3 regions of the Paenibacillus sp. FSL R5-0345 genome follow, and region 2 is predicted to be linked to each of the others. Evidence: riboswitches for the same ligand, from Rfam matches in the RefSeq annotation. Region 2 holds a riboswitch; each other region holds the start of a gene.
The links. A riboswitch is a leader RNA that binds a small molecule or an ion and turns the genes downstream of it on or off. The one in region 2 is predicted to bind cyclic di-AMP.
Positions count from the first base shown of each region.

Region 1: another riboswitch for cyclic di-AMP. It lies ahead of R50345_RS00555 (C40 family peptidase); the one in region 2 lies ahead of R50345_RS11065 (KamA family radical SAM protein).
Region 3: another riboswitch for cyclic di-AMP. It lies ahead of R50345_RS00190 (resuscitation-promoting factor); the one in region 2 lies ahead of R50345_RS11065 (KamA family radical SAM protein).

Region 1 is NZ_CP009281.1:110,178-117,679, reverse strand. Features, by position in the region: gene R50345_RS00565 (M1 family metallopeptidase) at 1-1,123, shown strand, start outside; gene R50345_RS00560 (hypothetical protein) at 1,135-1,965, shown strand; cyclic di-AMP (ydaO/yuaA leader) riboswitch at 2,180-2,318, shown strand; gene R50345_RS00555 (C40 family peptidase) at 2,372-2,800, shown strand; cyclic di-AMP (ydaO/yuaA leader) riboswitch at 3,161-3,302, shown strand; gene R50345_RS00550 (C40 family peptidase) at 3,308-3,799, shown strand; gene R50345_RS00545 (GNAT family N-acetyltransferase) at 4,029-4,514, shown strand; gene R50345_RS00540 (c-type cytochrome) at 4,642-4,998, shown strand; gene R50345_RS00535 (4a-hydroxytetrahydrobiopterin dehydratase) at 5,090-5,377, opposite strand; gene R50345_RS00530 (hypothetical protein) at 5,606-5,899, opposite strand; gene motA (flagellar motor stator protein MotA) at 6,106-6,909, shown strand; gene motB (flagellar motor protein MotB) at 6,893-7,502, shown strand, end outside.
Region 2 is NZ_CP009281.1:2,578,345-2,585,846, forward strand. Features, by position in the region: gene R50345_RS11045 (TetR/AcrR family transcriptional regulator) at 1-316, shown strand, start outside; gene R50345_RS11050 (ABC transporter ATP-binding protein) at 318-1,172, shown strand; gene R50345_RS11055 (fluoroquinolone export ABC transporter permease subunit) at 1,169-1,882, shown strand; gene R50345_RS11060 (hypothetical protein) at 1,879-2,604, shown strand; gene R50345_RS11065 (KamA family radical SAM protein) at 2,606-3,775, opposite strand; cyclic di-AMP (ydaO/yuaA leader) riboswitch at 3,913-4,056, opposite strand; gene R50345_RS11070 (AraC family transcriptional regulator) at 4,105-5,772, opposite strand; gene R50345_RS11075 (ABC transporter substrate-binding protein) at 5,912-6,937, opposite strand; gene R50345_RS11080 (HAD family hydrolase) at 7,464-7,502, shown strand, end outside.
Region 3 is NZ_CP009281.1:39,595-47,096, forward strand. Features, by position in the region: gene R50345_RS00180 (HD domain-containing protein) at 267-1,550, shown strand; gene R50345_RS00185 (TatD family hydrolase) at 1,700-2,470, shown strand; cyclic di-AMP (ydaO/yuaA leader) riboswitch at 2,668-2,897, shown strand; gene R50345_RS00190 (resuscitation-promoting factor) at 3,179-4,342, shown strand; gene rnmV (ribonuclease M5) at 4,520-5,071, shown strand; gene rsmA (16S rRNA (adenine(1518)-N(6)/adenine(1519)-N(6))-dimethyltransferase RsmA) at 5,068-5,952, shown strand; gene yabG (sporulation peptidase YabG) at 6,024-6,926, shown strand; gene R50345_RS00210 (hypothetical protein) at 7,001-7,267, shown strand; gene veg (biofilm formation stimulator Veg) at 7,321-7,502, shown strand, end outside.

The DNA of each region.
Region 1 (7,502 bases), 2.5 Mb from region 2:
CTACGCTGATGATGTCCATGACTTCGCTTGGGCGGCTTCCCCTGATTTCACAGTAGCTGAAGAAGCCTTCTCTACACCAGAAGTACCTGGTGTACGGATCAAGGTCTATCTCGATCCATTGCACAAAGACTTAAAGGAACGATACCTTCAGGCCGCTAAGGCTGCCCTGACCTACTTCAGTAAATGGTATGGTCCTTATCCCTACTCCACTCTGTCTATTATCGTTCCACCTAAGGAGGGTAATGGTGCAGGAGGAATGGAGTATCCTACGCTCATTACAGCCTTTGGAGCCACGGACTCTTCACCTGATACTTCACTTGAGAGAACCGTCGTTCATGAAATTGGCCATCAATACTTCTACGGTATGGTCGCCAGCAATGAATTCGAAGAGGCTTGGTTAGACGAAAGCTTCACTTCTTACGCTGAAGACAAACTCATGGAGCAGGAATATGGTGTCAAAGCTAATCTCCCTCTGCAATCTAGCCTGGTGACCAAATCAGAGCCGCTGAACTTAGAGACATGGAAATATGACGGGGCAGAATCGTATAGCCGAAATGTATATATTCGCGGAAAGCTAGTACTTAAGGATATTGAACGCCAAGTAGGCGCTAAAGCAATGAACAGTATCATGTCTACTTACGCACGTAAATTCCGTTTCCAGCATCCCACTACATCTGATTTTCAAAAAGTCGTTGAGAAGGTAACCAAAAAATCGTGGCAGCCTTATTTCGAGGATTATGTTTATGGTGGCGGTGCTCCTGATTTCTCAGTAGATACGATTACGATTAAAAAGAATGGCAGCAGCGAGGCTCAGAGCTACGAATCCATAGTGAAAATTACAAACAAAGGGAGTCATTACGTTGACGTTCCCATTAAATTCACATTCGCTGACGGTTCTGCGGCAGAGCGGGTCTGGAACGGTGAAGGAGCAGAGACTACGTTTCAGCTGTTAAGCGATAAACTTCTCCTCTCTGCTGAGATTGATCCTGAGCATACCGTTCTTTTAGAAAACAAACATCTTAATAACTTCAGACTGGCGGAAATAGAGCCCAAAACACTCTCCCGCTGGACGTTAAGTGTAACTAAATTAGTTGAAACTGTGCTCGGAACTCTTGTCTGGTGAGGTGAATGATTGTGAGAACATCGATAACCCGCGGCTGGCAAAGCATGAAGGAGCAATTTTATATTCTGATTCTGCTCTTCATCTATCGACTGCTCTGGGGCTACTTTATGTACGGCTTCATCCGGTCTGCTATCGTTCCAATTCTACTGCGCTACCCAGATAAAGACGCTGGAGGCAGTGGAATGGGTAGACTACTCTATTATGTCGAAGGGCAGTTCAGCTTGAACACAGATCCTGAGATACGTAATTGGTTATGGATGTTCCTAGGGCTTGTTCTCTTACGACTGCTGCTCTCCCCCTTCATAAGAGCAGGATTACTGCATGAACTCCATCAGGAGAGAAAAGGAGAGCGAGGCCTGTTCTTTTTTCCCGGCATGAAGCTTTATGGATTTCCAGTGTTTATCTTTAGTTTAATCGAATGGGTGCTGGCTCTATTGCCGTTATACTGGCTCGCTCCAAAAATGTACGGGCTGTTCTTATCTTCCTTTCTGAACTCCTCTTTGTTACTTCATCTACTTCCATACGTATTGGCATGGCTTATATACATCTTTATCGTTCGCCTGTTCCTTCTATATATGCAGTTTGGTTATACCAGCGGTACGGGGATGTTCTCTTCCCTATTCATCTGTATAAAGTCACTGATTCCTGCACTAGGCATTTCAATCATACTTGGTGCAGCGGGCCTTATCCTTCTGCTAGTGTGCGGACTATCCGGTATCTTCTGTCCTGGCCTGCCGGCACTTCTTATTCGTCAACTCTCATCACTGCCCTCGACACTTTTCAAAATGTGGGGAATCTCCGCTCAATATCATCTATGGCGCAGTAAAGCATTTCCACAATAATTTATGGCATTACAACACATAATATAAGAGTCCCGGTTCCTAAATCAGGAGCCGGGACTCTTTCGCGTTATAGACAAATTATGACGATTTGCAAAATCGTAAAGACTTTGTTACAATAAGTCCTGTTCCATTAGTAACAAGTTTGTAATCATTTGAAACGATTTCTACATAACTTCATGTATTCATCGTAGTCTTGTCGATAAGTCACTATCTGGTGCATAAAACGCCGAATTCCTTGCACCGGGAAGTGGGGGAACCATATTTTGGGTGAATTGATCTCGCTTTGCAGTGATCATAGGGGAACCTTCTACCGAATCCTTAAGCTAACCTCACAGGCATTGGAAGGGGTACAATTTTTTTGAAGAATTTAAGAAAAGCATGCGTCGCTGCGGCGCTGGGACTTGTGATGGCGTTCTCTATTGGTGGAGGAAGTGCCTTTGCAGATTCTAAGATGGACAGTGTTATTTCAAAGACAATTGGAGTTGCCTATAAAACCGGAGGCACTAGCACTGCCGGGTTTGACTGTTCTGGATTCACTACGTATGTATTCAAGAAGGTGGGTCTTTCTTTGCCCCGCACTTCAAAAGCTCAATATAATGTTGGAACTCCTGTAGCCAAAAGCAAATTGCGTTCAGGTGACCTAGTTTTCTTTAACACATTGGGCAATGGCGTATCCCATGTCGGCATTTATGTTGGAAACGGAAAATTCGCACAATCATCATCTTCATATGGCGTGACCATCACTTCACTTAGCCAGTCCTACTGGGCCAATCGCTACGTTGGCGCTAAAAGAGTAATGAGTACTTCCTCATATCAAGCTGTAGCCTACGATTAATACTTCCCCACAACTATAACCTCACAATTACAACTATATAGACCTGGATTTGATTATCACCTTAATCGAATCCAGGTTTTCTTTTGCCTTATTATAATCTTTACACCTCTAGAACAGACTTTAAACACTTTTATTTGATAAAAATTTCAATAAATATAAAAATAAGTTTAATATTATCGCTTACATATGCATTTTGTCTTTAAATATATGAATTTTTCTGCATGATTAGGTTAAAAACGATTGCCAAGCGGCACTCTGTTTGTTACAATAACTGCAGTAAGATTTTAGTAACATTTTTGTAATCATTAAGTTGTTATTTACAAAGGTTTTGTCATGTATTGATTACAAGCTATTCCTAATCAACAGTCTGAGCCGAGTTTCCTAACTATTAGGGAAACGGGGGAACCAACTTTGGGTGAATTGACCTCCATTTTTAGAGGGGTCATAGGGGACCTTCAACCGAACCCTTAAGCTAACCTCGTAGGCATCTGGAAGGGGTATAAACTTTTGAAGAAGAAGTTAGCAGCAGCTGTACTCAGCTTTTCCATTATCTTCACCATCGGAGCAGGAAGCGCTTTCGCGGATTCCAAAATGGATAAAGTGATCGACAAGACCATCGGAACTAAATACGTATCCGGCGGGATCTCCACAAATGGATTTGATTGCTCCGGATTTACAATGTATGTTTTTGATAAAATCGGTATCAACCTACCACACCAATCAGGTTCCCAGTATCAAATGGGTACTGCTATCTCCCGAGATGATTTAAGATCAGGAGATCTTGTATTCTTCAATACAAGTGGTAAGGGTGTTTCCCACGTCGGCATTTATGTCGGTGAAGGCAAGTTTGCACACGCATCTTCCTCACGCGGTGTAACGATTAGCTCCCTGAGTGATAGCTACTACGTAAAACGCTATATCGGTGCTAAACGGATTATGAGCACTGATGCTTATCATTCTGTTGCTTCTGAGACAGAAGATAATGATGATGTTCAATAAGTAGAACGTACATAGGCTCTTTTCCAAGAGGTTAATTCTTGGGGAAGAGCTTGTTTTTTTGTCTTATTTAATATTTACCCCTCTCAAAATTTGTAAAACAATATTCCTTATAAATTTTCTGAGTCGATGCCCCCTCTTTTTGTATATAATTAGTTACAAGTATAAACGCCTTCGGCACTCGTAAGGACGGCAAGCGTTATAACCCACGTGAAAGGAGGTCTTTGACCTTATGATAAATCCCTCGGTTACTTTTCATGTAACTCCTATGGAGACTAGTCACGCGGAAGAGATATGCAATTGGAATTACATCCCCCCTTATAATATTTACGGCTGGATGCCGTGGGAACAAATGCAGGCTCTAGGCATCGAGTTCGGTGATCCTCAGCTACGGAATGAGCAATATGTCTCCATATTAAATGGGCAAGAAGCTTTGTGTGGATTCGCGCAGTTGTTCCCGATGGAAGGTGTTGTACGTTTGGGGATTGGCATGCAACCTGATCTATGCGGTAAAGGGCTAGGCAAATTATTCATGGATGCAATCGTGCAAGAAGCCTTGCTTCGTTATCCTGAGCGTGAGATTGATCTAGAGGTATTGACCTGGAACCAGCGGGCGATCCGAACTTACCAAAAGTGTGGATTTACGATTACAGATACGTATGAGCGCTTAACCCCATCAGGAAACAAACCTTTTTATTGCATGGTCTATGAGAAATGATATTAAAATCCATATTTTTCAATCAATTGATGGTATTATCGTTCATTTTTTTGTCACAAACCCTATGATAACGCTTCACCTTGAGCTATAATGTAGGGAGCAGCTTACATAGAAGGGACGAACTGGGATGCAGAAATGGATCATGAGCGGTTTGTTTTTTGCCGCCTGTGCCTTTGCGGTAGTACTTATGTTTACACTTCCAGGTAAAGAAGAGGTAGCTGAACAGAATAAACCCACAATGCCGGTAGTTCAATTGGATGCGGCAAAGGCAGAAGCAACCGTGAAAGCCAGCTGTATCACCTGTCACGGCGATCAGCTTCAAGGTGGAGTTGGCCCTAGTCTTCAAAATGAAGGCGGTCAGCATGATGCTGAAGAAATCTACAGCATCGTCACTAAGGGACGCGGTCAAATGCCTTCCTTTAAAGAAAAGCTAGCCCCTGAGGAGATCGCAAACGTCGCCCTCTGGCTCTCAGAGAAAAAGTAACAGTAACTACTACCTAAGCAACTAAAAACGCCCGTGCCAGAAGATAGTTCACTATCTGCGCACGGGCGTTTATTTATGAGTTTGGGTGACACTAACGATTTTTCTCAAAGGCTTCATTAAATTCATGTGCCTCTCGAATATCTAGAGCTGTAATACCGTCTTCCTCATTTGATTTCAGTCGTAAAGTCACTGTCTTATAATCAATCGTAATATGTGGATGGTGATCAAAGGCTTCTGAAATGGTGGCTACTTCATCAACGAAAGCAATACCCTTCATATATTGGCTGAACATATATTTTCGCACCATGGTATTCTCTTCGAGCTTCCAACCTTCCAGCTTGCTGATCTGCTCACGCAGTTCTTCTTCCGTAAATAACAATTCGTTTCCTCCCTTACTAAAAATTGCAGTAAAATCCGCAGGTCCCTTTACTCGTCTTATTCGCTAAACAAAACATCCCTTAGCTTCTGAGGTCCAAGGGATGTGCCAGGATAAAGGCAATATTTTCGATTAAATGTATTCAAGAATCCCAGCGATTATAACTCGGCTACACCAATTTTAACACGGGCTACTAACTACGGGCAAATTACGCCCCGCCGCCCCCTCTTCCTAAATCAAAACAACAGAGGCTAAATCCTCTTCTCCGACTAAAATATTAATGCGGTGCGTGTCCTTATCGTAGATGATAACGCCGCTCCCCACCTCAATCATAGGTTCATTACCCAGCGCGAAGAAAAGATCCTCAGCTAGCGCCTCCCATACCTCCATCTTGGATTCCTGCGGCAATTCTTGCCACTCTTCCGGATCCATTTCAAAAAATAAGTACCCATCGGAAATTCTTCCGACAGCCTCAGTCAAATCCGTTAGGATTTCACCGTAATCTCTACCATGCTTTACACCCACATGTATCACTCCGTTTTCTCCACAGATGAATAATTACTTACCTTATCCATTATAGCCGAAAAAATGACTTCACAAAAAACGGAATGATGTCGATAAATAAGAATATACGTTATTCGGTTTCGCACAGAGTGCCTTGCCGCTATTTCAAGGATGATATACGCGGCTTTGTCGGAACACATCTTATAATCTCATGGACGAGGTGCATAATGGAAATTTCAACAATACTCGGTTTAATTTTTGGTCTAGTTGCAGTAATTTGGGGTATGATCCTCAAGCACGCTCCTCTTCACGCTTTAGCCACACCCGCTGCTTACGTTATTATCTTAGTGGGGACGGCGGCCTCCATCTTTATGGCCTTTCCAATCTCGGAGGTCAAAAAGATTCCAAGTCTGTTTAAAATAATTTTTGTCAAAAAGAAATTAATCAGTAAATCCGAATTAATTACTATGTTCATGGAATGGGCTTCTATTACACGGCGTGAAGGTCTACTGGCTCTTGAGTCTAAAGTCGATGAAATAGAAGATAACTTCCTCAGAAACGGCATGCGAATGATTATTGATGGGAATGATCAGGACTTTGTCCGCGATGTTCTCATGGAGGACATCCACGCCACAGAGGATAGACATAAAGCAGGTGCACTCATTTTCACACAAGCAGGTATGTATGCTCCTACACTTGGCGTGCTCGGGGCTGTTATCGGACTTATCGCCGCTCTGGCTGATATGAGTGATATGAACAAATTGGCTGCAGCAATCGGGGCTGCCTTCATCGCAACACTACTCGGTATCTTTACAGGTTACGTATTATGGCATCCTATTGCCAATAAGCTAAAACGACTTTCCAAACGTGAAATTGAAGTTCGAATGATGATGGTCGAAGGTCTATTGTCCATACAATCCGGTGTATCCACTATTGCCATCAATCAGAAGCTTGCTGTCTTCCTAACACCTTCGGAACGAGCTAAGTTAAATGATGAGAAGGAGAGTGGATCGGGTGAGCAAAAAGACTAGACACGAAGAGCATGAAGAACACGCCGATGAATCGTGGCTACTGCCTTATTCTGATCTTATGACCCTTCTGGTAGCCTTGTTCATCGTAATGTATTCTATGAGTGCAACGGATGCCAAAAAATTCGAAGAGATGAGTCAAGCCTTCAGCTCCGCTCTTAATGGCGGTACAGGTGTTCTTGAAGAACGGGCGGCAATGCCATCTAAGAGTCAAGAGGATTTAGGAAAAAATGATCAAATGGATAAATCAGTAGCCAAGAAAAATGAACAAACAGAAATGGCTAAGCTGCGGCAAAAGGAACAAGAAGATTTAGAGAAGCTTAAAAAGCAGTTTGATCAATATATCAGCAAGAACGGTCTTACCGATCTTCTCAGTACTAAGCTCAATCAGTCTCAGCTTATGATTACGATAAGTGATAATGCGCTGTTCGCTTCCGGACAGGCTGTAGTTAAAGATGATTCTCGGCAATTAGCAAAGTCCATCTCAACCATGCTGCAGCAATTCCCGGATTATGATGTAGTCGTGCAAGGACATACCGACAATATTCCTATCTCTAATAGCAATTATTCTTCCAACTGGGACCTAAGCGCGGATC
Region 2 (7,502 bases):
TCCGATCGTACGTCAGATGTTCGTAAGGAGCGAAATGGAGCAGTTATTAAGAAAGTTACCAAATGAGTTGTTGGAGCAAAATTTTACAGAGGATAAAGACTTTTTTGTCCCTTTCATTAAATCCTGGCAGGCTGAAGGAATCATGGCTGGGATCGACCCGGAATTAATCGTGAGTATGATTCGCTCCATAGTCCTTCTGACTCTGCATAAGGAAGAGATTGGGGATGAACGATATCAGGCAACGATAGAGCTTTTGATCGGGGTTCTGGCTGAGGGGATGACTTCCTTGAAGAACAATAAGATTGGGGGAGCATGAAATGATCGAAGTGAAGGAGCTTCATTTTACTTACCCAAAAATAAAGGAACCAACCCTTAGTGGACTGAATTTTTCCATAACTCCAGGAGAAGTATTTGGCTTTCTCGGTCCTTCGGGAGCAGGTAAAAGCACAACACAAAAAATTCTAATAGGCGTCTTAAAGAATTATTTGGGTAGCGTTAAAGTAATGGGCAAAGAAATAAGAAATACCGGACCGGAGTATTTTGAGCAAATAGGGGTAGCTTTTGAGTTTCCAAATTTCTATTCGAAGTTTACTGCGCTGGAAAATTTGCAATTATTTCGGTCTTTGTATTCAGGGAGAACAGCGGAACCAGGATTTCTGTTAGAGCAAGTAAATCTCACAGAAGCGGCTAATCTGAAGGTCTCCCAGCTATCGAAGGGAATGAAGATGAGACTGAATTTCTGCAGAGCACTCTTAAATAACCCACAAATTCTATTTCTGGATGAACCCACTTCTGGGCTGGACCCCGTTAATGCTAAGAGAATGAAGGATTTAATTCTGGAAAAGAAGGCAACCGGAACAACAGTCATCATAACAACACACAATATGCAGGCCGCGGAGGAGCTCTGCGATAGAGTCGCTTTTATTGTAGACGGTCAAATTAAGTTGATTGATTCTCCTCGTGAGCTTAAGCTTCTAAATGGAAAAAAGCGAGTGCGGCTGGAATATCGCCTTCATAATGAAGTTAGAAATGAGGAATTCTCACTTGCTGATATAGGGGAGAACGAATATTTCTTAAAGCTTGTCCGTGAGCATCCAATAGAAACCATTCATTCGCTGGAGGCGTCTTTGGAACAAATATTCATTGACGTTACTGGGAGGCAGTTAACATGAGATTCAGATCTGCGTTTGCCTTTGACATCCGGTTTCAATGGCGGCATGGGTTTTATTGGATCTACATCATTATCTGTACGTTCTATCTGGTATTGCTACATCTTATTCCTAATCATTATCGGGAACAAACGATGCTGTTATTGACCTTTAGCGATCCTAGTGCCTTGGGGCTTATTCTGGCTGGTGGAATTGTGCTGCTGGAAAGAGACCAGGGTGTCCTTGATCCTTTATTCGTTACTCCGATTCGTGTTAGGGAATATTTACTTTCAAAAGCGGGCTCATTATCTGTACTTTCCCTCTTAGCCGCATGGGTTATTCATGCAGCAGCGAGTGGAGTTCCGCAATCCCCGATAGGATTTTCTATTGGAATCATTCTTACGTCAAGCTTTATGACGCTATTGTCGATTGGAGTAGTGGCTCGTTGCCAGACGATTAATGGTTTCATTTTACTCTCACAAGTATTCGTACTACCTTTCATACTGCCGTTACTTGGTTTTTTTAAGATATGGAACTCCAATGTTTTTCTATTATTACCTACAGAAGGAACACTTCGCTTGTTGAGTTCGGAAACCTCAGCTATGTCACTTGCCAATTACATGTACTCCATATCGATATTACTGCTCTGGAATGTTGTGATATATGTCTGGGCAAAAAGGTCCTTCGAGCAACATGTAATGATGCGCATAGGCAAGGGAGGAGTCAAGAGATGAAGAAGTATCATACGCTTTTTCTAAGCGATATCCGTCATGCTGGGTTGGACCCGGTGCTTATGGTCGGCATCTTTGCTCCTTTAGCACTTTTAGTCGTCTCAAGATTTGGATTTCCAATAGCGGCAGAGTGGCTTACAAACGGTTATGCTTTCGATTTAAATGAATACAGTAGCTTTGCTGCGATTTTTTTAGTAATGACCTTTCCCATGCTGACCGGTATGATGACAGGTCTTTTAATGCTTGATGAACGTGATGAGAACATCATCTCTTATTACGCGGTTACGCCATTAATGCGTAAGGGGTACATGGTGTATCGTCTAGTTCTTCCATCTGTACTTTGTACACTTCTATCACTGGTGTATTTTATAGTTTCAGGCTTATCTAACTTCCAATTGGAGCATATATACATTCTTTTATTATTAGCAATTGAAGCCCCTTGCTTTGCTTTATTTCTTGCTTCTTTTGCTGCAAATAAGGTAGAAGGCTTAGCTTTATCTAAGATAGGTGGTTTGTTTATAGCAGGGCCAATCGTAGCGTATTTTATTCCATCACCATGGCAATTTGCAGGTGCGTGGATTCCTACGTATTGGCCTGCTAAGTTGTTTTTTGCTATAGAAGATGCTAGTGGTTTTAGTATGATTGCATGCTTTATGGTGGGGCTTATATTTCATTTGAGTCTTCTGAGTATTTTGGTCAGGATTTTTATTAAAAGAATCGATTGAATTATTTACAAATCAGATCCGCAGTCTTGTTTGATAACTCATTAACAGAAATAATAGCATCATTCTTTTTCACAGGAGGGGTCCAATATTCCTCATTTCCGGGCAGGTCATCAAACCATTCTGCATCCTTAGGGCAATCTAGAATCATGAACTTTCCGTATTCCTGATCTCTGGATTGATGATATTTAAGATAGGCTTTTCCGTTATCAATGGCGAGAATTTCTATCTTTCCGGAGGTGTGTGACATGGATAGGCGTACTCTTTTGCCAAGTCCTGAGGTTCTGGCTTTGGCTTCTTCTACAATTTGATAGACTTGCTCAAGAGGTAATACAAAATCTCGATTTCCGGCAACGGGACGATTCACGAAGAAGTAGTAAGGTGTTACGCCAGCCCATGAGAGTCGGTCTAGCAATTCTCCCAATATAACGGGATCATCATTGATGCCTTTAAGGACGGGGGTCTGATTTACGACAATTGCCCCAGCGTTGTGGAGGGCTTTAAATGCTTTTTTGGCTTCAGGTGTGATTTCACGAGGATGATTGATATGCGCCATAACATAAATTCGCTTGTCTTCGGTAGAGTAAGTACGAATCAGCTCCAACAGCTCTTCGTCTTCAGAGATCCGCATCGGATTAAATACGGGAATCTTCGAACCTAATCTGATAATCTTGACATGCTCAATGCTTCTTAAGTTTTCAATAATGGATCTTAGCTTTGGTGTGGAGAGAATTAAACTGTCACCGCCCGTAAGAAGAACGTTGTTAATCTCAGGGTGGTTTGCAATATACTCCAGTCCCGGAGAGACATCAGACATCGCTTCTTTCACGTCATTTCGGAACAGGCGTTTACGGAAGCAGTAACGGCAATAGGCTCCGCAGACCTCGGATACAATCAGTAATGCTGTTGTTTTATACTTGTGCTGACAACCCGGCACCACATAATTCGTGTCTTCATCCGAAGCATCCCAACGTCCATATTCCAGCAGTTCACCTTCGTTAGGGATAACCAGTTTACGAATGGGATCATCTGGATCGTCCCAGTTGATCAAAGACAGATAGTAGTCATTCACACGAAAAACAAATTTGTCCGTGATTTCTTTCAAGTTCTCTTTTTCCAGATCAGACAACATAGCAATTTTGTTAATATCCGTGATGTACTTTACCTTTTGCACTTACATCTCTCCTTTGTCCCTTTGTGTGAGAAAAGAGGAAGCCTTAGTGTCAAAGGCCAATCTACTGCCAGCAGGGTCCAAAAAAACACAAAAAGAGACCCTTAGCAAGGGTCTCTGGTTATGTAAATAACATGAAAAGCAGACCCATCCACTGCTGACGAGGTTAGCTGACGGACTCGGGTAAGATGGTACCCTACATTCTAATGCTCAATGATTCGCCCCAATTAACTGGTTCCCCCGCTTTTCAACTGTAAAAGTTGGAAATTAAGCGTAGGTAAAGTATACCCCATGAAGTTTTGAAAAGTCAAAAGAGAATCCTAGATTCACCTTCAATTACTAGGGGGGCTTCCACCGAGCAGTTTAGGTAGCAGCGTTAGCAGCTTCTCCCGAGTTAACGCATCACTAGAGTTCCATTTGCTTCCGTCGAGCAGATAAACATGTCCCTGACGTACTGCTGGAATACTTTTCCAAAGTGAACTGTCTAGTAGTCGCTCCATAGCAGCCCTTGAGTCTGGACGCTCAGGAATGAGCATGAAGATATGATCTCCAGTATAGGCAGGCAATCGCGCTGGATCAACTTCAGCGAACCCTAATTCTTCATCCAGTATGGCTTGAATCTCCTCTGTCGGTTGTAGACCACATGGAGCATAAAGCGCTGTGGAGAATCCGGACATTCCCATAGCATACAGATGATTTCCGTGGTCATAGACCAAAGCAGAGGCAGTCTCTCCGGCTTGGAGACTGGTCTCGTAAAGATGCTGCCACATAGCAGCATTTTTGATTGTAAATGACTCCAGCCACGCTTCGGCTTCGCGTTGTTTACCGAGCCAGCTGCCTAGTGTTCGCATTCGACTTTCGAGTGGTGCAAAGGAATCAAAGGTGAGTGTCGGGGCGATGCCGGAAACGGTTCTATAGGCTCTTTCATCACTATTGGCCAAAATAATCAAATCTGGATTAAGTGAAGCGGTCAGCTGCGGGTCCAGCGGAAAACCAACATTGGCGAGCTTTTTAAGCCGATGTTTATAGACGCTGTTCCGCACGAATGCTTCATCTCCTCCGATGGGCTTCACGCCTAGTGCGAGAAGGTCGCCAAGTGTCTCTCCATGATAGACAATGCGTCTCGCTTGCTCTGGAATCTCCACTTCATGGCCTGTCCAATCTTTGACGGTAAGCTTACGACCTCGCTGATGCGCATATTGTCCGGGGGTAACTCCGGTTTTTTGCCGAAAGCGGCGGCTGAAATAATATTCATCGGAGAAGCCTACCAGTCTGGCGATTTCACGCAGCGGTTCCGTCGATTCCTGCAGGAAGCGCTTGGAATGACTAATGCGCAGATCGGTCAGGTACTCAAGTGGCTTTTTGCCGGTAAGCTGTTGAAAGATCGGTGTATACTGCCAGAACGATATCCCCGCAAGCTCAGCCAACTGCTTCACGCTGATGCTCTCTGTATAATGCTCCTCTATGAATTGTATAGTCATTTCTACGGATTCTGTGGGACTTGGTAGATGCTTGGAAGGATAATTATGCTCAAAAAATAGCAGCATCAATTCCTGGAATTTCAATTGTCGCTTGAATTGCTGCACATCATCGAAGCTATTCTTGTTCATAAGCAAATCTTCCACAAGACGGATTACCTTAGTGAACGGGTGGACAATTAATTCGCGTCTGCCTGAAAGTAGTTCGCCAGAATAACGTTCTGGATGCTCTTTTGTATAAATTGCTGAAAAGGTGATGAGATAATAATACATGGTCATTTCCTGATTGCTCGTACAATAGGAGATTCCGGGAGCTAGTAGATAACATTTATCTGTACTCAGCGTCACGCTCTGATCATCGAGGTTCAGTTGCCCGTTCCCCCCGGTAAATACGAGAAGGGTGTAGTCATGAGTTGTACGTGATACAGGGCTTGAATCGGCAGCTTGAAGTATCAGTTCGGCATCAATCAGCTGAAACAGCAGGGAGTGGAGCGGGGGGCAGGACGATGATGTTTGCAGCATAGGTTCAGCCTCCGTTCTTTTAGTGAGAATGATTATCAATGAACTTATTGTATATAAAACAAAGAAGCATATCAACAGCTGTTGATATGCTTCTTAAAGTTTTCTATCAGCCGTGTGCTAAACACTCGATCATGGAGGGTTATTTCATATTCAATAGCTGAGGAATCTCGCCGAGCAGCCATTCTCTTGTTGTTGCATCACTGGAGGTCTTCATGATGTCCTGCGTATAGACATATCCGTTCTTAACGGCAGGAAGGCTCTTCCAAATAGGGCTCTTTAATAGATTTTCTGTGGATTGTTTTGCTTCATCCGCAACTGGAGTCAAGATGAATATCCGGTCTCCGGCATATTCTTTAAGCACTTCCATAGATACTTCCTGGAAGCCTTTACCTTCATCGAGTATCTTCTGAATAGCTGGAGTTGCCTTGAAGCCATTCTCCCCATAGAGTACCTGTGAAAGTCCAGTCGCCGCCATTATAAACAGTCTGTCTCCCGGATAATAAGTGAAGACCGAAGCTGTCTCACCTTCTTGCATACCAGCGGACTTCAATTGTTTCCACATAGCTTCTTCAGCGGTTTTATATTGAGCTAGCCATGCTTCTGCTTCTGTTGTTTTACCAAGAATTCCACCAATGTCCAGCATACGTTCTTGTAATGGGGCAAAGGTATCAAAAATGATTGTAGGTGCGATTTTGGACAGCTGCTCAAAATCAGCTTCGTCTGTGCCCGCATAGATAATTAGGTCAGGTTGAAGCTCTAATGTTTTCTCCAGATTGATAGGGAAGCCTACATCCTCGACACCTTGTAACTGATCTTCAAAGACCTGGCCTTCACCCATGGATAGAGGATACCCTACCGCTTGCACGCCGAGAGCGAGCAAATCGCCATATGTTTCTCCAGAGTAGATTATTCGCTGTGGTTTCACAGGGATTTCTACAGTATGTCCTATGTAATCCGTGTAGGAGCGGGTAGTCGCTGCGGATTCATTCGTACTGCTGTCGGAGGGCTCCGTTGAAGGTGCCGTGCTCGCAGCAGAAGAATTTCCAGTTGCGTTGGTCGTACTATTACCAGAAGATGATTCCTTTGAGTTTCCGCATGCTAGCAGCAATGTACTCATCAAAAAGAGTACGCATAACACTGCGAAGGACTGTCTTGCCTTGTTCATTTTTTATTGCCTCCCTAAAATATATAACGATTACCAATAATGATAATCATTCTCGATTGAATTCATCATAATTTATAGACTCTTTTTACTCAATGGACAAAACATAATTCAGTCATTAGATTTGTACAATCATGCAAAAAGGTGGTGTTTAAAATTTTTTTTGAATTATTTTCAGATGATTGGAAAAATACTCTAAATACCGGGAATGAGAGAAGAAGGGAGGGCTTGTCTTCATGACAAACATGGAAGGAGAAATCCCTTGAAGCACATAGGATTGTGGTGTTTTTTTGAATCTGATTACTGTTATAGATTAAGTCATTTATGTGATCAAAAAATTCAGGATTGTCCTCATTGATTGTAATCGTTATCATACCGTGGCATGTTATCTACCGCCCTTGACGTCAGTGGAAAGCCTTTGTTATGGTTTTTATAGTCAAACGCAAGCTGAAATGACAATTTGTAGAATTTATAGACGGTTTTGCGTAAGATATTCTAACCAAACATAATACGAGGGAGATGGTTGATTGTGATCAAAGGCATTATTTTTGATTTTGACGGAACGATT
Region 3 (7,502 bases), 2.5 Mb from region 2:
TATTCGACATTGTTCACTGTTTTATGATATTCATAATACCAACGATTCCCAAAACAGTCAACCTTTTTTCATATGCTAATTAAGAACTTTTTCACAAAAACTTTGAATTGCCTATCATAATCACGAATTCTAAAAAAAGTGTAAAAATAAACTTTGTCGATTTACCAAGACTAAAATCGGCATCATTCGACAAAGTACGACATAATTACTTATTATATACTTAAATTGGTTAAAATCATATTAAATTTAAAAAAGGAGTTGATCTCATGAAGCAGCCGCTCACAGAAGAAAAGGTTTTCAAAGATCCGGTTCACAACTATATACACGTGCAGGATACTATTATTTGGCGACTAATAAATACAAAGGAGTTTCAGCGTCTACGCCGAATCCGCCAGCTGGGTACCTCGTATCTCACTTTTCATGGTGCAGAGCATAGTCGGTTTTCTCATTCCCTTGGGGTATACGAAATTACACGTAGAATCATTTCGCAATTTGAACGAAGCGGGTATAAGGATTGGATTCCTGAAGAAAGTCTGCTGACCTTGTGTGCGGCTTTGCTTCATGATCTGGGACATGGTCCATTTTCTCATTCTATAGAAGAAGCTTTTGAAATGAACCATGAGGATTGGACTTGTCGTATTATTCTGGAGGACACAGAGATAACTGAGATCTTGCGTGATGTGGAGGAGGATTTTCCTCGTAAAGTAGCTTCAGTGATCTCCAAAACTTATGAGCATGAAATCGTTGTTAATCTGGTTTCCAGTCCGCTAGATGCTGATCGCATGGATTATTTGTTGCGTGATGCGTACTATACAGGTGTAAACTATGGAACGATCGATATTGATCGGATTTTGAGAATGCTGCGTCCTTATAATGGTCGGGTTGTGGTAAAAGAATCGGGAATGCATGCGATTGAGGATTATTTAATGTCGCGTTATCAAATGTACTGGCAAGTATATTTTCATCCGGTGACACGCAGCTCTGAGATTATTTTGCGACAAATTTTCCGTAGAGCTAAGGAGCTTTTCCAAGAGGGGTACCATTTTAGTTTTATGATTCATCCGCTGGAGGATTTGTTCCGTGGAGAGGTGACAGTGAAGCAATATTTAATGTTAGATGAGGCGCTGGTACAGACGGCTTTTATGCAGTGGACGCTTGAAAAAGATGAGCTATTAAGCGACTTGTGTACCCGTTTTATTCATCGTAAACTGTATAAATATGTTGAGATGGAGAATCTTGATACAGATATGATTACTGAAATTCGGAGCAGTTTTGCGGCAGCGGGACTTCACCCGGAATATGACTTGGAGATTGATTTTCCGACAGATTTGCCCTATGATGTGTTCCGTCCGGGAGAAGCCTTTGACAATAAGCAAATCTTGCTGCTTGATCGACATGATCAGCTGAGGGAAATTTCAGAGGTGTCGGATATTGTACGCTCTATTAGCGGCATTCATCGTGGCAGGTATCATCTGTATTTTCCTCAAGATAAGTTGAGACAAGCGCTTACACGATTGCCATCTTCAATAGCAGAGATTTTTGCAAAATAATACAAGAAAATATGGGATTTTTGACAAGAAGGAACGATGTTTTCGTCTTTTGAAATCAATAACTGCTTCTCGTAGAAATAGACGATACAATAGATGGCATGAAATTCACACTGTCTTATGTTAAAAAACAACAAGGAGTGACGGCAAAAATGTTTCTGTTTGACACACATACGCATCTGGATGCACCTCAATTCGACGAGGATCGCGAAGAAGTTATCGCTCGTGCTGTAGAGGCTGGCGTTAGTAAGATGATTAATATCGGATTTAATCGGGAGACGATTCCCTCTACGATGAAGCTGGCAGAATCTTATGATTATATTTATGCTGCAGTGGGCTGGCATCCGCAGGATGCGATAGATATGAAAGAAGGAGACCTCGATTGGATCGCTTCTTTGTGCAGTCATAAAAAAGTGGTGGCTATTGGGGAAATTGGACTGGATTATTACTGGGATACCTCTCCCAAGGATGTGCAACATGAGGTTTTTCGCAAGCAAATCGGACTAGCCCGTGAACTAAAGATGCCGATTTGTATTCATGACCGTGATGCCCATGAAGATGTTGTACGGATTTTGCGGGAGGAAAAGGCAAATGAGGTTGGAGGCGTAATGCACTCATTCTCAGGAAGCTGGGAAACGGCAAAAATGTGCTTGAATCTTGGTTTTCATTTATCGTTTGGAGGACCCATTACGTTCAAAAATGCACGAGTGCCAAAAGAAGTGCTTGCGCAGACCCCGTTAGACCGATTATTGATCGAAACGGATGCTCCATATTTGACTCCTCATCCCTTCCGCGGGAAGCGAAATGAGAGTGCTCATGTGAAGTTGGTAGCAGAGGCGGCAGCTGAAATTAAAGGGCTAACATGGGAAGAATTGGCTAAAATAACGTATGCCAACGCACTGGAACGATTTGGGATTGAGTGAAAACGGGAGTAAAACAGGCGAAAAATAGAGAATGGCCGATATATTAAACTTTTTTAATATAAAAACGGCTGAATATTACAATATTTTAACCAAATTTTTGCTTAAACGTGGTTGAATCGTCCTTTACAACATGCATCAAAACAGGATATCATCTTTTCAGTGATGTGAGCTGTGTTATAGTGACAGCCACTGATTCATGGATCGTCTCGCTGAGTCTCCGTATGGAGAACGGGGGAACCAATATTGACCTGTCGCATGCCTGTATTTTGAATACGGCTTCGACGTGCCACAGGACAGTATTTGATTTCTTCACGTGGTCTTTGGGGTGAATTTAAGGGCAACCGCCATGAGCGGGTGACCTGAAATAGGGCGTCTCTCTTTCGTCCGAACCCGACAGCTAACCCCGTAAGCGCAAGTAAGAGAGGCAACCTCGTGCACAAGCATTCTCTATTCTGAATTTGGAGAAGCCACGAAAGAGTCCTCAATTGAACTCTTTTTAGGCTTTTTTATTTTTGAATAAATAGAATGTTGCCCACATACTGTTATATAACAGGGGTGGGAGTAGCTGTGCCGAGCAGGCGATCCATGAGCAGGAGACGCTAAGTTATTAAGTGCGTGTCCTGTGACAATCTCAAATAGTTTCGTCAAAGGAATTCAGTCCTCATGATATACAATTGACGACGGGGCTATGTAAGGAGGATGGAGAGAATGGGCGTATTCCAACCAGAAGTATCCCATGATTCGCAGTCATCCAGCAGGTCTTTCGCACTACGGTGGGAGCAAGTAAATACTCGCGTACTTTTACTTGCAGGCGTGATTTCAGTCGCTATCGCGCTACTTATTCTGCTGTACGTACACGGTCAAAGTAACAAACAATTATTTTTAGTAATAGACGGGCAGACACAGACGCTTGAAACGCGAGAAGCGCTTCTTGGTGATGTGCTGGAGAAAGAGCAAATTTCGCTGCAGCCGCATGATGAACTATCTTTAGGTCTGAGTGATGAAATAAAAGACGGTGACCGTGTCGTTATCAATCGTGCGCAGAAAATTAGCCTTATTGCGGACGGAGCAACAAAAACGTTATATACAACCGAGGATACAATCGGTAAAGCAATTGACAAAATGGGCATCACCCTAGAAGGTCATGATAAGATTTTCCCTTCGTTAGACACCGCCATTTCTGCCAATATGGAGATTAAGATTGTTCGCATCAACAAACAGACTGTACAGCGGACAACTAACTTACCCTTCAGAGTCATCAAGACAGCAGACCCCTCCCTTACTGTGGGAACAGTTAGAGTGGCACAGGCAGGCAAACCAGGCGTCATGATTCAGCATATTGAAAAGATCTACCAAGACGGAGAACTGGCCTCTATGCGCATGATTGGTAAGGAAGTACAAACGGTAACGAAAGATAAAGTTATTGCCGTTGGTACCAAACCACTTCCTAAGCCGGCTGTAGCTAAGACTACAACAACTTCCAAATCAAACACTACTTCCAAAACGGCTAAGGTTAGCGCCAAGACTAATAACGTCACAAGTAAGGCTGGCGTAGACTTTGAGTACAAGAAGATGATTAAGAACGTCTCCATGACAGCTTATTCATCAGAAGAGCCAGGTATAGGTACCAAAACTGCCTCCGGAACACGCGTAACGGAAGGTCGTACAATTGCAGTAGACCCGAATGTAATCCCTATTGGCTGGTGGGTATATATTGAGGGGCTTGGATTCCGCCGAGCTGAAGATACTGGCGGTGCCATTAAAGGCAATAAAGTAGATGTCTATTACGATTCACTGAGCCATGTGCGTAATTTCGGTCGTAAATCACGTACCGTTTATGTGATTGGACCTGTGAAGCCGGAGTTAAATTAGTTCGGAAGCTTTTGCAAATTATTCTTTGATAAGCTATAGTGATGATAACCGTTAAGGAACGCCAGATGATCATTTCGTTGATCGCAGAGCAACCGCTCATCACTTATAAATTCTTTAACCAAAAGAAGAGGAGCGAAACCTCTTCTTTTTTGCTTTTTTTGGAAGGAGTCAAGAGATATGATTAAGGAATTAATTGTCGTTGAAGGTAAGAGTGATACCGTCGCTGTTAAACGCGCTGTAGAAGCAGATACGATCGAAACAGGGGGCTCGGCGGTAGACCGGACCGTAATTGCGAAGATCGCGCTTGCTATGGAGCGTAGAGGGGTGATTATTCTTACAGATCCGGATCACGCGGGTGAACGAATTCGTAAGATTGTGTCCGCAAAGGTGCCGGGCTGCAAGCATGCTTTCATTCCGGAGAAGGACGCAACCCGTAAGGGAGATATCGGTGTGGAGAACGCCTCTCCAGAGGCGATTCGTCATGCGCTACGAAACGTACATACCTCTTTTGAAGGAGCACCTGCAATAATTGGAATTGACGATCTAATGGCCGCTGGAATGCTTGTACACCCTCGGGCAGCTGAAAGACGTATGGCACTTGGTAATTTGCTTGGAATCGGATATTGTAATGGCAAGCAGCTGTACAAGCGGCTGGCGATGTTTGGAATTACGCGGGAGGAATTTGCCGGAGCTCTCGCCCAAATTGATCAGGGGGGCATTACTTCATGAGTGGTAGAGAGGAAATTTCAACTCCAAAACGGACAAAAGAGATTATTCAACGTTATGGATTTAAGTTCAAGAAGAGCTTAGGACAGAATTTTTTGATTGATCAAAATATATTGGACAAGATTGTAGACGCTGCTGGGCTAGATAGCGACTCAGGGGCTCTAGAGATCGGTCCTGGGATTGGAGCACTGACGGAGCGTTTGGCGCTAACAGCCGGTGCGGTAACCGCTGTGGAGATCGACCGTAGGTTGATCCCTATTTTAAGGGACGTACTTTCCCCTTACCCGCATGTTAAGGTTCGTAATGATGATGTTCTGAATGTAAACCTGCAGGAGCTGTTTAAGGAAGACTTTTCATCCGTGAACAAGGTAAGCGTAGTTGCCAATTTGCCGTATTATGTGACTACACCGATCCTGATGAAGCTGCTCGAAGAGAAGCTTCCGCTTGATAACATCGTTGTAATGATTCAGAAAGAGGTTGCGGAGCGTATGGCTGCTTCTCCGGGAGGGAAGGAATACGGAAGCCTTAGCATTGCCGTGCAGTATTACAGTGAGCCTGAGCTCGTCTGCATTGTACCGCGTACAGTATTCATTCCTCAACCTAATGTGGAGTCGGCTGTAATCCGTCTAAAGGTAAGAGAGCGTCCACCGGTAGAAGTTGAGAGTGAGAAGCATTTCTTTGAGGTCGTCCAAGCTTCTTTCACACAGCGTCGCAAAACGATTGCTAACAATCTCAAGGCTCGTTATTTCCCTGAAGAGGGACGTGAACGTCTGGAGGCTTTACTTGCAGAAGCTGGTATTGAACCAACCCGTCGCGGAGAAACGTTAAGTTTAGAAGAATACGCCCGATTGAGCGGTGTTCTGTTGGCTGCTGGAATCGTATAAGCTAAAAACACGGCTAGTTATGAACCAACTGAGGCCTTTGCCCATACGATGGGGTAGAGGTGGTGGTTGTAATGAATTTAGGAGACTTGGTCGTTCGTAAATCGTATGGCGGTGATTTGACTTTTCGTGTAGATCATATTGTGCAGGACAGAGCCGTCATTAAAGGCACAGATTTCCGTCTGTTGGCGGATTCTCCTCTGAATGACTTGGTTCAAGTGCCTCCTACCCGAATTACGGAACGAGGACAACAAGCACAGATTAAAGCGAATGAATCACTGACACAGCTGCGGAAAGACCGACAGGAGCAAAGTCAGCGGAGCGGGAGCGCTCTATCAGAGGGGGCATGGGCTCCATCGCCCAAGGAAGCTGCTTATTTTGAAGTGCCGGGGAAAGTACTACATCTGGATGGCGATCCGGCGTACTTGAATAAGAGTCTGAGCTTATATGAGCAATTGCGGATCCCTGCTGAAGGTCATCATGTTCATGAGTCCGCAATGGCTGACACTTTATACCGGCTGCTGCCCCGCGTGCGTCCAGATATTGTGGTGATTACCGGTCATGACGGGGTGCTGAAGCAACAGCATACTTACGATCTTCACAGTCTGAGCAGCTATAAAAATTCGCAAAACTTCGTAGCTGCTATTAGGGTAGCTAGGGATTATGAGCGAAATTTTGATGCGTTGACGATTGTTGCAGGTGCTTGCCAGTCACATTTTGAAGCGCTGCTGGGGGCAGGGGCGAACTTTGCCAGTTCCCCTGGACGCATATTGATCCATTCCTTAGACCCAGTATACGTAGCGGCAAAATCGTCGTTCACGCCCATTAGGGATACGGTGAATCTGAGTGATGTTTTGAACAACACCATTAGTGGTAATCAGGGAATCGGCGGTATTGAGACCCGTGGCAGCTTCCGTATTGGGATGCCGCGCCTGCAGAACCTGTCGGCACTAAAAGTGACACCTTCTGCGATTTAATCGACAGGGGTAGGTCTATTTTCCAAGGCTAATAGGTAATTTGGAGTGGCCGAATAGAATAATGTGAAGAGAGGGTGAGCGATATGCTTGACCCTTTTTTTATGTTCAGAGCATATATATTGGGGCACCCGCAAAGTACCTGGGCACGGATCGAAGCCCCCACTTTGGGGGATTTATTACGTGAAATAGCTGCTATCTTTAAAGAACTACAAGGATATGTTTTCTTGCTTAGTAGCAATCGCATTACAGATAACAAGGATATTAGTTCGCCTCTGATTGCCCGCAAAAAAATTCCGTTGACAACCAAATATTCATCATCTATAATTATTTATTTGCTTTGACAAACGCCTGAGAAAGTTGTATAATGGACAAGAAAAGAGGTGGTCGTCAGGCAATGGCTAATAACGCGCTGTTGGAAATTAAACGCAGTCTCGAAGCTCACGTCGGTCATAAGATCACGTTGCGTGCAAACGGAGGTCGTCGTAAAACCGTTGAACGCACCGGTGTCCTGGAAGAAACGTACCCTTCTGTATTTATTGTCAAACTGGATCAGGAGCAGCAAACATTCAAGCGAGT